DNA from 2 places in the Pseudarthrobacter sp. rb genome. Region 2 is predicted to be linked to the other one. Evidence: riboswitches for the same ligand, from Rfam matches in the RefSeq annotation. Region 2 holds a riboswitch; the other holds the start of a gene.

Region 1 (7,069 bases), on a different contig from region 2:
GTCTCCGCGATCGAGGCCAGCCGCTCCTCCACCTGCTCGGGCAGGATCAACTCCGGATGGAACCCCTCCAACCCCAACAGGATTGCGGTCATCGTCCCGTGACCATGCCCCGTCGCCGCCAACGACCCATACAAATCCACCCGCAACGACGCCACGTCCGCGAGCTTCCCCGAGGCCTTCAACTCCTCAGCAAACACAGCAGCAGCCCGCATCGGCCCCACAGTATGAGAAGACGAAGGGCCAATACCGATAGAAAAAAGGTCGAATACGCCGACTGCCATGACAATTCCTAACTAAAAATCTGATTCGAGTCACTCTAAGTGGCTGGGGTGGAGTGGGCAGGACATCCTCTGCGTGATCGGTCGCGAAGACGCCCGCTAAGCGGACGTGACGCAGTGGCCGGGTTGGGTGCGCGCCTGACCGAATTCCTCCGCGTGCTCGGTCGCGAAGACGCCCGCTAAGCGGACGTGACGCTCCCTTAGACGCACGTCTCCGGAATCCGCCCAGTCGCGAGCAACCGTCACCAAGGCGACAGGGCAAGCATGCAACGCACACGGAGGCGTCAGGACGGGACCAGGAAACACGCACGTAGTCCGCATCCCCCCACTTCCTGTATGCCCCTGCCCCCTGCACCCACGGCGACAAGCCCACAAGGGGCCGGCGGAGCCGGACTTTTCGAAAGCGTGCGTCAAAGCGACGAAGGAGCAGCACGCGTGAAAATGTCCGGTCTGCCGGTCCCGCGGGTGACCAAGGACCCGACGGGCGAATGTGACCACGGCGAGGCACCGAAGGGTTATTTCGCCCGGCGGTAGAACGGGAGGTCGACGACTTCGAAGGGTTCTGCCTTGCCGCGGAGATCGATGTCCAGGGCTGTGCCGGGTGCCGAGTACTCGACGTCGACGTAGGCCATGGCGATCGGGTAGCCGAGGGTGGGCGATGGCTGGCCGGAGGTGACCTCACCGACCGTGGCGCCGTCCTTGAGCACGGGGTAGTGTGCCCGTCCGGCGCGTCGGCCCTGGCCTTTGAGCCCCACGAGGCGGCGGCCGGAGGTGCTGCCGGCGCCGGCTTCCTTCTTTGCTGCCAGCGCAGCCTTGCCAACGAAGTCGCCGTCCTTGGAGAGCGCGACGACGGGGCCCAGGCCTGCAGCGAACGGGTCACCCTGAAGCGACAGTTCGTTGCCGTACAGTGGCATTCCCGCTTCCAGGCGGAGGGAGTCGCGGGAGGCGAGCCCCGCGGGGGTCAGTTCCCCGTCGCCGGCGATGGCGACCAGTGCCTGCCACAGTGCCGGGGCGTCCGCGTTGTCCACGAAGATCTCGAACCCGTCCTCACCGGTATACCCGGTGCGTGCGAGCAGGAGTTCCTTGCCGGCGCCGCCCACCAGGAACGGAACCTCCACGGCGGCGTAGTACTTCAGCTCCGTCACCAGGGAGTGCTGTGCGGCCGGGACCAGGCGCAACAGGAGTTCCTGGGCCTTGGGGCCCTGCACTGCGATCAGCGATGTGCGGGCCGAGGCGTCCTCCACCAGCACATCAAACCCAGCGGCCCGTTCCTGCAGGGCTGCCGCCACCACCGCGGCGTTGCCCGCATTGGGCACCACCAGGAAGACGTCCGTGCCGTCTTCAGCAGCGGGACGGCGGTAGGTGATGAGGTCGTCGATGATGCCGCCGTCCTCACTGCAGATCAGCGAGTACTTGGCCTTGCCCACGGCCATGGCGGACAACTTGCCCACCAGGGCGTAGTCCAGGAAAGCGGCAGCCTGGGGTCCGGTGACCCAGACTTCGCCCATGTGGGAGAGGTCGAACAGACCGGCGGCTTTGCGCACGGCGTGGTGTTCAGCCAGTTCGGAGGTGTACTTCAATGGCATCTGCCACCCGCCGAAGTCGGTGAAGGAGGCGCCAAGCTTTTTGTGTTCGTCGTAAAGGGCGGTGTATTTCTCGGTCACGGTGCCGGTCCTTTAGTTTTCGAACTCTTCGAGCGGCGGGCAGGAGCAGATGAGGTTCCGGTCTCCGGCGGCGCCGTCGATCCGGCCCACCGGCGGGAAGTACTTGTCCTGCTTGTGGTGGGCAGGGAACGCGGCCTGCTCGCGCGGGTAGGCACGGTCCCAGTCGGAGCTGACGACGGCGGCTGCCGTGTGGGGTGCGCGGCGCAGGGGTGAGTCCGCCACGGCAAAGTCGCCGTTGGCCACCTGGTCGATTTCCTTGCGGATGGTGATCATGGCCTCGATGAAGCGGTCTATTTCGGCCAGGTCCTCGGACTCGGTGGGCTCCACCATCAGGGTGCCTGCCACCGGGAACGCCAGGGTGGGGGCGTGGAAGCCGAAGTCGATGAGGCGCTTGGCCACGTCCTCGGCCGTGACGCCTGTCTTGGCGGTCAGGTCGCGCAGGTCCAGGATGCATTCGTGCGCCACGAGGCCGCCTTCGCCGGTGTAGAGCACCGGGAAGTACTCGTTCAGCCGGGCAGCGATGTAATTGGCAGCGAGCAGCGCGGACTTGGTGGCCTCGGTGAGCCCTTCCCCGCCCATCAGCTTCACGTACGCCCAGGAGATCGGCAGGACACCGGCCGAACCGAAGCGGGAAGCTGAGATCGCCACCCCGTGGCCTTCCTCATGCGTTGCCTTGTTGGCGTCGCCGGGCATGAACGGTGCCAGGTGTGCCTTGGCTGCCACGGGTCCGACGCCGGGTCCGCCGCCGCCGTGGGGGATGCAGAAGGTCTTGTGCAGGTTCAGGTGGGAGACGTCGCCGCCGAACTTGCCGGGCTGGGCCAGGCCCACCAGGGCGTTCAGGTTGGCGCCGTCGATGTACACCTGGCCGCCGGCCGCGTGGACCGCGTCGCAGACGTCGCGGACGTCCCCGTCATAGACCCCATGGGTGGAGGGGTAGGTGATCATGATGCAGGACAGGACGTCCTTGTTGGCCTCGATCTTGGCCGTCAGGTCGTCGTGGTCAATCGTGCCGTCAGCGGCCGTGGCCACGACGACGACCTTCATGCCGGCCAGGACGGCGGAAGCGGCATTGGTGCCGTGGGCGGAAGCGGGGATGAGGCAGACGTTGCGCTGGGTATCGCCGTTGGCGCGGTGGTAGCCGCGGATCGCCAACAGCCCGGCCAGTTCGCCCTGGGAGCCGGCGTTGGGCTGGATGGACACCTGGTCGTAGCCGGTGATGGCGGTCAGGTCGGCTTCGAGGTCGGCGATGAGTTCACGCCAGCCTTCGGTCTGGGAGTCCGGGGCGAAGGGGTGGATGGAGGCGAATTCCGGCCAGGAGATGGCTTCCATCTCGGCGGTGGCATTCAGCTTCATGGTGCACGAGCCCAGCGGGATCATGGTGCGGTCCAGCGCAAGGTCCCGGTCCGACAGCTTCCGGATGTAGCGCAGGAGCTGGGTTTCGGACCGGTGCGTGTTGAACACCGGGTGCTGCAGGTAGTCGGAGGAACGTCCGACGGCGGCCTCCAGTCCGAAGCCTTCAGCCGCGGCAACGGAGGCGCCAAAGACGTCCGCGACGTCGGCGACGATGGCCGCCGTCGTGGTTTCATCGAGCGAGATGCCCACGGTATCGGCGTCGACGGGACGCAGGTTGATTCCGCGCGCTTCGGCATCGGCGACAAGCGCGGCAGCGCGTCCGGGGACGCGGACGGTAAGGGTGTCGAAGAAGCTCGTGTGGAGCACCTCCACACCGGCAGCTGCCAGCGAGGCCGCCAGCACCCGGGCGTGGCCGTGAGTCGTTTCCGCAATCGCCTTCAGTCCGTCGGGGCCGTGGTAGACGGCGTACATGGAGGAGACGATGGCCAGAAGGGCCTGCGCGGTGCAGATGTTGGACGTGGCCTTCTCGCGGCGGATGTGCTGCTCGCGGGTCTGCAGCGCCAGGCGGTACGCGGGCACCCCTGCGTCATCCTTGGACACGCCCACCAGGCGGCCGGGCAGTGAACGCTCCAGGCCCTTGCGGACAGCCATGTACGCAGCGTGCGGGCCGCCGAAGAACAGCGGGACACCGAAACGCTGGGTGGAGCCGACGGCGATGTCGGCGCCCTGCTCGCCCGGAGGGGTGATCAGAGTCAGTGCCAGCAGGTCAGCGGCCACGGTGACCAGTGCGCCGCGGTCCTTCGCCGCCGCAATAGAGGCGGACTGGTCCCAGACCCGGCCGGAGGCGCCGGGCTGCTGGAGCACGATGCCGTTGATGTCGCCGTCGGGCAGCCCCTTGGACAGGTCGGCGACCTCAACTTCGAACCCGAGCGCCTCGGCGCGGCCCTTGACGATGGCGATGGTCTGCGGCAGCACGTCGATGTCCAGGACAGTCTTGCCGTCCGCTGCAGGCTTGGTCTTGTTGGAGCGGCGCATGAGCAGCACGGCCTCGGCCACGGCGGTGGCTTCATCGAGGAGGGAGGCGTTGGCGATGGGCAGGCCCACCAGGTCCTGGACCATGGTCTGGAAGTTCAGGAGTGCTTCGAGCCGGCCCTGGGAGATCTCAGGCTGGTACGGGGTGTAGGCGGTGTACCAGGCCGGGGCCTCGAGGATGTTCCGGCGGATCACGGCAGGGGTGATGGTGTCGTAGTAGCCCTGGCCAATCAGTTGCACGGCCGTCTTGTTCTTGGCGGCGAGCCTGCGTAGTTCCGCGAGCACCTCAACTTCACTGAGGGCATCCTGCAGGCGGAGGGCGGTTTCCTGGCGGATGACCTTGGGTACGGCGGTGTCCACCAGTGAATCGACCGTGCCGTAACCCACGGCTTTGAGCATGGTGTCGACGTCGTCCTGGCGGCGTGCGCCAATGTGGCGGTCGACGAAGGTGGTGGAGGCTGGGGTAACCGACACGAAGGAACTCCATTTATTCAGGCGGCGCAGGGTACGCCACAGCTATTCGGGTCCCTCCCCGCTCTGTATTGGACCTGAGAGTTTCCGCGTTCCCTGCCTGGGCAGGACCCGCTTGCACCGTCGGTGAGCACAACAGCCGTTTCGCTTCCCCCAAGGGAGGCCGGACAACTGCCTGCTGCTTTCCAGAGGTGCCTCGCCGCGGCGGTACAGGGGCCTGCGAGATTCCTGGGGAGGATTTGCTCCTACGGCGCCTGCCTGTACTTCCGGCAGAACTCTCCCGCCGCAGATCAAAGGCTATTCATTTGTTGGATCATGACGGCCGGTGACAGCCCTCACAACTCTCCATTGTCCTACGCCACGAGCCCTCCCGGCAAATGGAAAACTACCTGCGGAGCCGTTCCAAGGCGGCCAGGAGTTCCTCCACATCAGCGGCCGCTCCGCCTTCCGGCGCAGGGCCCACGGAAAGCATGGCATTGAAGTACAAACCGTCACCCATATACAGGACAGCCTTGGCCAGGCCGGGCCCCACATCTGCTGCGATCTCGTCCAGCCACCGCTGCTGGATGGCAGCGAACCGGCGGCGCGTCTCTTCATGCGCCACCTCCGCAAGCCGCGTGGCAGCCACGATGACCCGGTCCAGCGGAGTATCCGCCCAGACGGAGGAGCGGATGAAATACGCGGCGGCACCTTCGCCGGCCGAAGCCATCGCGTCGGCGTCCGCCTTGGCCAGCCCCTCCAGGCGGTCAAGCAGCACGGCGATGAGCGCTTCCTTGTTGGGAAAGTGGTAGAGGAGGCCACCTTTGGACACCCCGGCCTTCCGGGCTACGGCGTCGAGGGTTGCAGCACGCTCCCCCACTTCGATCAGCAGGGACTCGAAGGCGTCAAGGACCGCATCACGGGCTACAGGCTTTCGGGGCATGCCTTCCATCATGCCCTCCACCGGCAGGGAAGAAGGAATGCACCCGCTTCGAAACTATACCGTCCAGACGGTACAGTTATTGCATGACGACTTCCCTCAGTCCGGCTCCCACCCAAAGGGACAGCACCGCCGCGCGGCCCCCGTGGCGGGATTGGCTTGCGCTGGGGCTGCTGATGTTTCCCGTGCTGCTGGTGGCAGTGGACAACACCGCCCTGACCTTTGCCCTGCCCGCCATCGCACGCGCCCTGGAACCAACCGGCCTGCAGCTGCTGTGGATCGTGGACGCCTACCCCCTGGTCCTGGCCGGGCTGCTGGTATCAATGGGAAGCCTCGGCGACCGCATTGGGCGGCGGCGGCTGCTGGTCATCGGCAGCCTGGGCTTCGCCGCGCTGTCCGCCGCCACGGCCTTCGCCCCCACCCCGGAGTGGCTGATCGCCGGCCGTGCGGCGCTCGGGTTCTTCGGCGCCATGCTGATGCCGTCCACCCTGTCGCTGATCCGCAACATATTCCCGGAGCCCAACCGCCGGCGGCTTGCGGTGGCCATCTGGGCGGCCGGATTCTCCGGCGGCGCCGCCCTGGGCCCAATTCTCGGTGGATGGCTGGTGGAGCACTTCTGGTGGGGCGCCGTCTTCCTGGTGGCCGTGCCACTCATGCTGCCCCTGCTGGCGCTGGGGCCTGTCCTCATCCCGGAATCCAGGGATCCCGCGCCGGGCAGGGTGGATATCCCAAGCGTCCTGCTCTCCATGCTGGTCATGGTGCCCGTGGTCTACGGCATCAAGTCAGTAGCCACCGAAGGCCCGGGCATGGCAGGGCTGGGCAGCATCGCCTTTGGCGTGGCCATGGGGATCGTGTTCGTGCGCCGCCAGCACCGCCTGCAGCATCCACTGCTGGACATGTCGCTGTTCCGGAACAGGGTGTTCAGCATGGCCATCAGCGCCAACATCCTGGCCCTGTTTTCCTTCAACGGGTTCATCCTTTTCCTTGCCCAGCACCTCCAACTCCTGGAGGGGATGACGCCGTCCGCGGCGGGCATTGCCATGCTCCCGGCCCTGGCAGCCACCGTGGCGGCAGGCCTGGTGGTAGTCCCGTTGGTCCGGAAAGTCCGGCCAGGGTACGTAGTGGCCGCGGGCCTGTCCTTCAGCGCCGTCGGCTACAGCATGGTGGCCTTCGGAAACCATGACGGCGGGCCTTCCCTGCTGCTGGCAGCGCTGCTGGTCCTGGCGCTGGGCGTCGGCACGGCGGAAACCATCTCGAACGACCTCATCCTCGGCTCGGCCCCGCCGGCGAAATCAGGCGCCGCGGCGGCGATTTCCGAGACGGGCTACGAGGTGGGCTCACTGCTGGGAACT
Region 2 (8,781 bases):
ACACAGCAGCAGCCCGCATCGGCCCCACAGTATGAGAAGACGAAGGGCCAATACCGATAGAAAAAAGGTCGAATACGCCGACTGCCACGGTGTGTTCCTAACTGGACGGAGAAGAAGAGAAAGCGGGCCCCTGTGGGACCGGTATCCGGAAGCGTGCGTCTACGCGAGCGAGCACGCGGAGGATGCCTGCCCCACCGGGCCCAAGGCGGGCACGGGACTCAGGACAGGGGTGCCACACCCGGGTAGAGCGGGTGGGCTGCGGCGAGTGCCTCAACGCGGTGACGGAGCCCGGAAAGGTCCGCGCCGGCGTCGGCAATTAATGCCTCGGCGATGATGTCCGCAACCTCGCGGAAGGCGTCCTCGCCGAAGCCACGGGTGGCCAGGGCAGGGGTTCCGATGCGCAGGCCCGAGGTGACCATCGGCGGACGCGGGTCGAACGGCACGGCGTTGCGGTTGACGGTGATGTCGATCGCGGCTAGCCGGTCTTCGGCCTGCTGGCCATCGAGCTCGCAGTTGCGCAGGTCCACCAGGACGAGGTGCACGTCGGTGCCGCCGGACACCACGCTGATGCCCTTGGCGGTGACGTCCGGCTGGACCAGGCGCTCGGCCAGGATGCGGGCGCCGGCCAGGACGCGCTCCTGCCGCTCCTTGAATTCCTCGGATGCCACGATTTTGAACGCCACGGCCTTGCCGGCGATGACGTGCTCCAGCGGCCCGCCCTGCTGGCCCGGGAACACTGCCGAATTGATCTTCTTGGCGATGTCGGGGTCGTTGGAGAGGATGATGCCGCCGCGCGGACCGGCAAGGGTCTTGTGCGTCGTGGAGGTGACCACGTGGGCGTGCGGGACCGGCGAGGGGTGCAGGCCCGCGGCCACCAGCCCGGCGAAGTGCGCCATGTCCACCATGAGGTAGGCGCCCACGGAATCGGCGATGCGGCGGAACTCAGCGAAGTCCAGCTGGCGCGCGTAGGCTGACCAGCCGGCCACGATGAGCTGCGGCTTGTGCTCCTGGGCCAGGCGCTCCACCTCTGCCATGTCTATGGTGTGGGTGTCTTCGCGGACCTGGTACGGAACCACGTTGTAGAGCTTGCCGGAGAAGTTGATCCGCATGCCGTGGGTCAGGTGGCCGCCGTGGGCCAGGTTAAGGCCCATGATGGTGTCGCCGGGCTTGATCAGCGCGTGCATCACCGAGGCGTTGGCCTGGGCTCCGGAGTGCGGCTGGACGTTGGCGAACCCGGCACCGAAGAGCGCCTTGACCCGGTCGATCGCGAGCTGCTCGATGACGTCCACATGCTCGCAGCCACCGTAGTAACGCTTGCCCGGGTAGCCTTCGGCGTACTTGTTGGTCAGCACGGAGCCCTGCGCCTGCATGACCGCGGCGGCGGTGTGGTTCTCCGAAGCGATCATTTCCAGGCCGTCGCGCTGGCGGCCCAGTTCGTCGTCGATCTTTGCCGCAATCTCGGGGTCCAGGGCGGAGAGGTCTGCGTTCAGGCTGGGGGAGACCACCTGTTCAAAGGCCACGGTGCCCGCGGCGGATGAAGCGCCGCTCACAGTTCGCCGCCGTTTGCTTCGGCGTATTCCTGTGCGGAGAGCAGCGGGCCCTCTTCGGTGACGGTGACTTTGAAGAGCCAGCCGGCGCCGTAGGGGTCGTTATTGATCACGGCGGGGTCGCTGACCACGTCGTCGTTGACTTCCGTGACCTCGCCCGTGACGGGGGAGTACAGGTCCGAGACGGACTTGGTGGACTCGATCTCGCCACAGGTCTCGCCTGCGGTCACCGTGGCGCCAACTTCGGGCAGGTCCACGTAGACGATGTCGCCCAGTGCCTCGGCGGCAACAGCGGACACGCCCACCACGGACGGGCCGGAGCCGTCAGCGGCGATCCATTCGTGCTCGGCGGAGTACTTCAGTTCAGCGGCAACTTTAGCCATGGTGTTTTTCCTTAAGTTTGGAGTGCAAAGAAGCGGGAGCGCGGGGTTATTTCTGGCGCTTGTAAAAGGGCAGTGCGACGACTTCGAAGGGCTCAGCCTTGCCGCGCAGGTCCACGTCCAGTGCGGTGCCCAGCTCGGCGTGCTCGACGTCGACATAGGCCAGAGCGACAGGGTAGCCCAGGGTGGGGCTCGGCTGGCCGGAGGTCACTTCGCCCACCACGTTGCCGTCCTTGAGGACGGGGTAGCCGCAACGGCCGGCGCGCCGGCCGTGACCTTTCAGGCCGACGAGCTTGCGCTTGGAGCCGGACTCCTTGGCCGCCTCCAGTGCTGCCCGGCCCACGAAGTCACCTTCCTTGGACTTAAGCGCCACCACGGGGCCAAGGCCGGCGTCGAACGGTGAACGCTCGAGGGAGAGCTCGTTCCCGTACAGCGGCATGCCTGCTTCAAGGCGGAGCGAATCGCGGGATGCGAGGCCGCAGGGGACAATGCCGAACTCTTCCCCGGCCTGGGCCACGGACTCCCATAGGGAAGCGGCGCCTTCATTCGGGAGGAAGAGTTCAAAGCCGTCTTCACCGGTGTAGCCGGTGCGGGCCAGGATGACATCGTGGCCGGCTACGGTGACTTCGTTGAACGCGTAATACTTCAGGTCGGTGACCAGGGCGTGCTGGGACTCATCCGTGAGTTTGAGCAGGGTGGCCTCGGCCTTGGGTCCCTGGACTGCGACGAGCGAGGTTGCCGCCGAAGCGTCCTCCACCGTCACATCGAAGTTGGCTGCGCGCTCGGCGAGGGCGGCGGCCACGGTGGGGGCGTTGCCGGCGTTTGGGACCACCAGGTACTTCTCATCGCCGAACCGGTAGGTGATGAGGTCGTCGATGATGCCGCCGTCCTCATTGCAGATCAGCGAGTACTTGGCTTTGCCGTCCGCGATGGCGGACAACTTGCCCACCAGGGCGTAGTCCAGGAAGGCGCCGGCCTGGGGTCCGGTGACCCAGACTTCGCCCATGTGGGAGAGGTCGAACAGACCGGCGGCTTTGCGCACGGCGTGGTGTTCTGCCAGTTCGGAGCTGTATTTGAGCGGCATCTGCCAGCCACCGAAGTCGGTGAAGGAGGCGCCAAGCTTTTTGTGCTCTTCGTAGAGAGCCGTGTAGTTCTCAGTCACGGGGGATCCTTAGTTTTCGAACTCGGACAGCGGCGGGCAGGAGCAGATCAGGTTCCGGTCTCCACCGGCGCCGTCGATCCGGCCCACCGGCGGGAAGTACTTGTCCTGCTTCAGGTGGTGGACGGGGAAGACGGCCTGCTCGCGGCTGTACTGGCGGGTCCATTCGGAGTTCACGACGGCGGACGCGGTGTGGGGTGCGTTGCGCAGCGGGGAATCCTGGACAGAGAAGTCGCCGTTGGCCACCTGGTCGATTTCCTTGCGGATGGTGATCATGGCCTCGATGAAGCGGTCGATCTCGGCCAGGTCCTCGGACTCGGTGGGCTCCACCATCAGGGTGCCTGCCACCGGGAACGCCAGGGTGGGGGCATGGAAACCGAAGTCGATGAGGCGCTTGGCCACGTCCTCGGCCGTGACACCGGTCTTGGCAGTGAGGTCGCGCAGGTCCAGGATGCATTCGTGCGCCACGAGGCCGCCTTCGCCGGTGTAGAGCACCGGGAAGTACTCGTTCAGGCGCACGGCAACATAGTTCGCTGCGAGCAGGGCTGCCTTGGTGGCCTCGGTCAGTCCCTCCCCGCCCATGAGCTTCACGTACGCCCAGGAGATCGGCAGGACACCGGCGGAACCGAAGTTCGAGGCGCTGATGGCCACGCCGTGGCCTTCCTCATGCGCTGCCTTGTTGGCGTCGCCGGGCATGAACGGCGCCAGGTGTGCCTTGGCCGCGACCGGTCCAACGCCGGGTCCGCCGCCGCCGTGGGGGATGCAGAAGGTCTTGTGCAGGTTCAGGTGGGAGACGTCGCCGCCGAACTTGCCGGGCTGGGCCAGGCCCACCAGGGCATTCAGGTTCGCACCGTCAACGTAGACCTGGCCGCCGGCCGCGTGGACAGCCTCGCAGATCTCGGTCACGTCCGCGTCGTAGACGCCGTGGGTGGACGGGTAGGTGATCATGATCGCCGAGAGGACGTCCTTGTTCGCCTCGATCTTCGCGTACAGGTCCTCGTGGTCGATCGTTCCGTCCGCGGCCGTGGCAACGACGACGACCTTCATTCCGGCCAGGACCGCAGAGGCGGCGTTGGTGCCGTGGGCGGAAGCGGGGATCAGGCAGACGTTGCGCTGCTCTTCGCCGCGGGAGTGGTGGTAGCCGCGGATGGCCAGCAGGCCGGCGAGCTCGCCCTGGGAGCCGGCGTTCGGCTGCAGCGACACCTGGTCGTAGCCGGTGATTTCCGCCAGGTCGGCTTCCAGGCCACTGATCAGTTCACGCCAGCCCTTGGTCTGGGACTCGGGGGCGAAGGGGTGGATGGAGGCGAACTCCGGCCAGGAGATGGCTTCCATCTCTGCGGTGGCGTTCAGCTTCATGGTGCACGAGCCCAGCGGGATCATGGTGCGGTCCAGCGCCAGGTCGCGGTCGGAGAGCCTGCGGATGTAGCGCAGGAGCTGGGTTTCGGACCGGTGGGTGTTGAACACCGGGTGCTGCATGAACTCAGAGGAGCGGAGCACCCCGGACGGCAGGTCGAAGCCCGCAGCGTCCACTACGGGGCCGGCACCGAAGGCGACGGCGATCGCAGACAGGATTTCCGGCGTCGTGGTTTCATCCACGGACACGCCGATGGTGTCGTCATCAATGTGGCGCAGGTTGATGCCGCGTGCTTCAGCAGCGGTGATGACCTTGGCGGCCTTGCCCGGGACGGAAACCGTGACCGTATCGAAGAACGTCTCGGAGGCCAGTTCCCGGCCTGCGATCTTGAGCGTGGTGGCGAGGGCGCGTGCGTTGTTGTGGACGCGCTCGGCAATGGCCTTCAGCCCGTCGGGGCCATGGTAGACGGCGTAGAAGGAGGAAACGATGGCCAGCAGGGCCTGCGCGGTGCAGATGTTGGACGTGGCCTTCTCGCGGCGGATGTGCTGCTCGCGGGTCTGCAGCGCCAGGCGGTAAGCCGGGAGGCCGGCGTCGTCCTTGGATACGCCCACCAGGCGGCCCGGCATGGAACGTTCCAGGCCCTTGGCCACTGCCATGTATGCGGCGTGCGGGCCGCCGAAGAACAGCGGGACACCGAAACGCTGGGTGGAGCCGACGGCGATGTCGGCACCCTGCTCGCCTGGAGGGGTGATCAGGGTCAGTGCCAGCAGGTCAGCGGCCACCGTCACCAGCGCGCCGCGCTCCTTTGCTTCGGCGATGACGCCGGCGTGGCTGAAAACGCGGCCGGAGACGCCCGGCTGCTGGAGCACGATGCCGTTGATTGCGCCGTCGGGCAGGCCCTTGGACAGGTCGGCGACCTCAACCTCGAAGCCGAGCGCCTCGGCGCGGCCCTTGACGATGGCGATGGTCTGCGGCAGGACGTCGGCGTCCAGGACGGTCTTGCCGTCGCGGACGTCCTTGTTCTTGTTGGCGCGGCGCATCATGAGGACGGCTTCGGCCACGGCGGTGGCTTCATCGAGCAGGGAGGCGTTGGCGATGGGCAGGCCCACCAGGTCCTGGACCATGGTCTGGAAGTTCAGGAGTGCCTCGAGCCGGCCCTGGGAAATCTCGGGCTGGTACGGGGTGTAGGCGGTGTACCAGGCCGGGGCCTCGAGGACATTCCGGCGGATGACGGCGGGCGTGATGGTGTCGTAGTAGCCCTGGCCGATCATCTGTACGGCGGTCTTGTTCTTGGCGGCGAGCCTGCGCAGTTCCGCAAGCACCTCAACCTCGCTCAGCGCGTCTTTGAGCGCAAGGGGCTTGGACTGGCGGATTGAGTTGGGAACGGCGATGTCCACCAGTCCATCAACGCTGTCGTAGCCAACGGCCTTGAGCATGGTGTCCACGTCAGCCTGGCGGCGTGCACCGATATGCCGGTCTGCAAAGGCAGACGGAAGGGATTGAATCGTCATGAGGAACTCCAGGTTTGGCCGGCCACGGGTGGCACGGCATGGATCGGGTCCCTCCCCGCTCTGTATTGGACCTGAGAGATTCCGCAAACCCATCAGGGCCTGCTTGCACCGTCGGTGAGTGCTGCCGGAGCAGCACTGCTTTCCAGAGTCGCCTCGCCGTGACGGTACATGGGCCTGAGAGATTCCTGGGGAGGATTTGCTCCTACGGCGCCTGCCCGGTGATGGCCGGGAGAACTCTCCCGCCACAGCTCGAAAGGCATATTGAAATGTGGGTGATTCGGCTCACAGGTTACCGGCAAAGCGGGCCGGGGAGCAAATCGGTCCGTCATGAATTGGGGCTCCAGAGCGTTACGTGGATGGCGTAACGCCGGGTTTGACTTTTGTCCGTGACGGACGCCACACTGAACCCCGTGATCCGGCCGGACAGCGGAACTGGCCCAAAGCTGCTGGGTGCTCTGTTCGCCGGCCGGGATCACCGGAGGCCCCACAATCCATTCTGCGCATTACCGCGCCTGGGATGGATGCCCTCCGACAACTGAACACTGATTTAGCAAGCAAACGCTTTTGACCTGCGGCGGGAGAGCCCTGCCGGTACGTTCAGCAGGCGCCGTAGGAGCAAACCCTCCCCAGGAAACTCTCAGGCCCACGTACCGCCGCGGTGAGGCAACTCTGGAAAGCAGCCGGGCCCTGTCCTGGCTCACCGACGGTGCAAGCACGCCCATGCCGGCATGTGGAAACTCTCAGGTCCCAGACAGAGCGGGGAGGAAATCCAATCTTTGCGACACCCCGGGTGCCGCTCGAACGATGGAGTTCCTCAATGACGACCCATTCCCCGACGTCCCCCGGCGGCGGAGCCCCGCACCTGGAGCGGCAGCTCAGCAACCGCCACATCCAACTGATCGCCATCGGCGGTGCAATCGGCACTGGCCTGTTCATGGGCTCAGGCAAGACCATCTCGGCGGCCGGCCCCTCGGTGATCTTCGTGTACATGATCATCGGCTTCATGCTGTTCTTCGTCATGCGTGCCATGGGTGAACTGCTGCTCAGCAACCTCAACTACAAGTCCTTCAGCGACTTTGCCGCTGACCTGCTGGGTCCATGGGCCGGCTTCTTCACAGGCTGGACCTACTGGTTCTGCTGGGTCATCACCGGCATTGCCGACGTCATCGCCATCGCGGGCTACTCCAAAGAGCTGTGGCCCGGACTGCCCCTCTGGATTCCCGGCCTGGCCACCGTGGCCATCCTGCTCCTGCTGAACCTCACCACCGTGAAGGCGTTCGGCGAAACGGAGTTCTGGTTCGCACTCATCAAGATCATTGCCATTGCTGCCCTGATCATCGTTGGCCTGTTCATGATCTTCACCGGTTTCCAGTCCGACGCCGGCCCTGCCACCTTCACCAACCTGTGGAGCCACGGCGGATTCTTCCCGAACGAGTTCATGGGCTTCGTGGCCGGCTTCCAGATCGCCGTTTTCGCGTTCGTGGGCATCGAACTGGTGGGCACCACCGCCGCCGAGGCCAAGAACCCGGAGCGGAACCTTCCCAAGGCCATCAACTCCATCCCCATCCGCGTGCTCCTCTTCTACGTGGGCGCCCTCATCATCCTGATGGCCGTCACCCCCTGGACCGAGTTCAGGGCCGGTCACAGCCCCTTCATCGCCATGTTCTCCCTGGCAGGCCTGGGCGCCGCGGCCACCGTGGTCAATCTCGTGGTGCTGAGCTCCGCGATGTCCTCCGCGAACTCCGGCATCTACTCGACGTCCCGCATGGTCTTCGGCCTTGCCCAGGAAGGCGACGCACCCGACGTCTTTGGCAAACTGTCCCGGCGGAAGGTGCCCCAGAACGCACTGTTCCTCTCCTGCGTGCTGCTGCTGTCCGGCGTCGTCCTCATGTATGCGGGCCAGGACGTGGGCAAGGCCTTCGACATGGTGACCACGGTCTCCGCCGTCTGCTTCGTCTTTGTCTGGTCCATCATCCTGGCCAGCTACATCGCCTTCCGCCGCCGCCGGCCGCACCTGCATGAAGCATCCAAGTTCAAGATGCCCGGCGGTGTTGCCATGGTCTGGGTGGTCTTCGCCTTCTTCGCCTTCGTGATCTGGACCCTCACCACCCAGCCGGACACCCTGGTTGCCCTGCTGGTCACTCCGGTGTGGTTCATCCTGCTGGGCACCGCATGGTTCGTCCTCCGCCGCCGGCCCGCACACCAGGCCCGTTTCGCCACGTTCCAGGCTGAACTGCAGGCAGACCAGGACTTCACCGACGCCGCATCCGGCAAGGCTGTCCGTACGGGTGCCGCCGCAGAAGCGGGGGAAGAGCGGGTCAAACGGTGATCGCCGCGGAGGCCCGCGCGTCTGAGCTGAGCGAATCCGAACCTGGGACTTCTGAAGCCGGCCAGCTGCAGGCTGTGGCAGCCCACGAAACGGGCCGGGAATTCGTGCTGACGTTCCATTGCCCGGATGCCCTTGGCATTGTCCAGGCTGTGGCGGCATACCTGCTGGAACAGGAATGCTACATCGTGGACATCAAGCAGTTCGGCGACACGGAAAGCGGCCGGTTCTTCATGCGAATCCACGTCACCTCGCGGGTTGAGCTGGACCTTGGCCGCCTCCGGGCCGGTTTCGGTCAGGTGGCCCAGGAGTGGCAGATGGACTGGCGCCTGGAACGCCACGGACGCAAGCAGCCCATCCTGGTGATGGTCTCAAAGTACGAGCACTGCCTCAACGACCTCCTGTTCCGCGCCCGGAGTGGTGAGTTGCCCGTGGAGATCGCCGCCGTGGTGTCCAACCACCCGGACCTGGAACCGCTTGCGGCGTGGCACGGCGTTCCGTTCC

What was found. A riboswitch is a leader RNA that binds a small molecule or an ion and turns the genes downstream of it on or off. The one in region 2 is predicted to bind glycine.
Region 1: linked by a shared signal. The riboswitch ahead of gcvP (aminomethyl-transferring glycine dehydrogenase) and the one ahead of cycA (D-serine/D-alanine/glycine transporter) in region 2 are both predicted to bind glycine.

The regions. Positions count from the first base shown of each region.
Region 1 is NZ_JBWJAR010000027.1:432-7,500, forward strand. Features, by position in the region: partial or broken gene ACWRN3_RS21425 (serine dehydratase beta chain) at 1-281, opposite strand, end outside; gene gcvT (glycine cleavage system aminomethyltransferase GcvT) at 794-1,942, opposite strand; gene gcvP (aminomethyl-transferring glycine dehydrogenase) at 1,955-4,801, opposite strand; glycine riboswitch at 4,994-5,091, opposite strand; gene ACWRN3_RS21440 (TetR/AcrR family transcriptional regulator) at 5,184-5,720, opposite strand; gene ACWRN3_RS21445 (MFS transporter) at 5,804-7,069, shown strand, end outside.
Region 2 is NZ_JBWJAR010000032.1:18,434-27,214, reverse strand. Features, by position in the region: partial or broken gene ACWRN3_RS22325 (serine dehydratase beta chain) at 1-88, opposite strand, end outside; gene glyA (serine hydroxymethyltransferase) at 219-1,550, opposite strand; gene gcvH (glycine cleavage system protein GcvH) at 1,547-1,930, opposite strand; gene gcvT (glycine cleavage system aminomethyltransferase GcvT) at 1,977-3,089, opposite strand; gene gcvP (aminomethyl-transferring glycine dehydrogenase) at 3,099-5,951, opposite strand; glycine riboswitch at 6,104-6,203, opposite strand; glycine riboswitch at 6,517-6,614, shown strand; gene cycA (D-serine/D-alanine/glycine transporter) at 6,769-8,280, shown strand; gene purU (formyltetrahydrofolate deformylase) at 8,355-8,781, shown strand, end outside.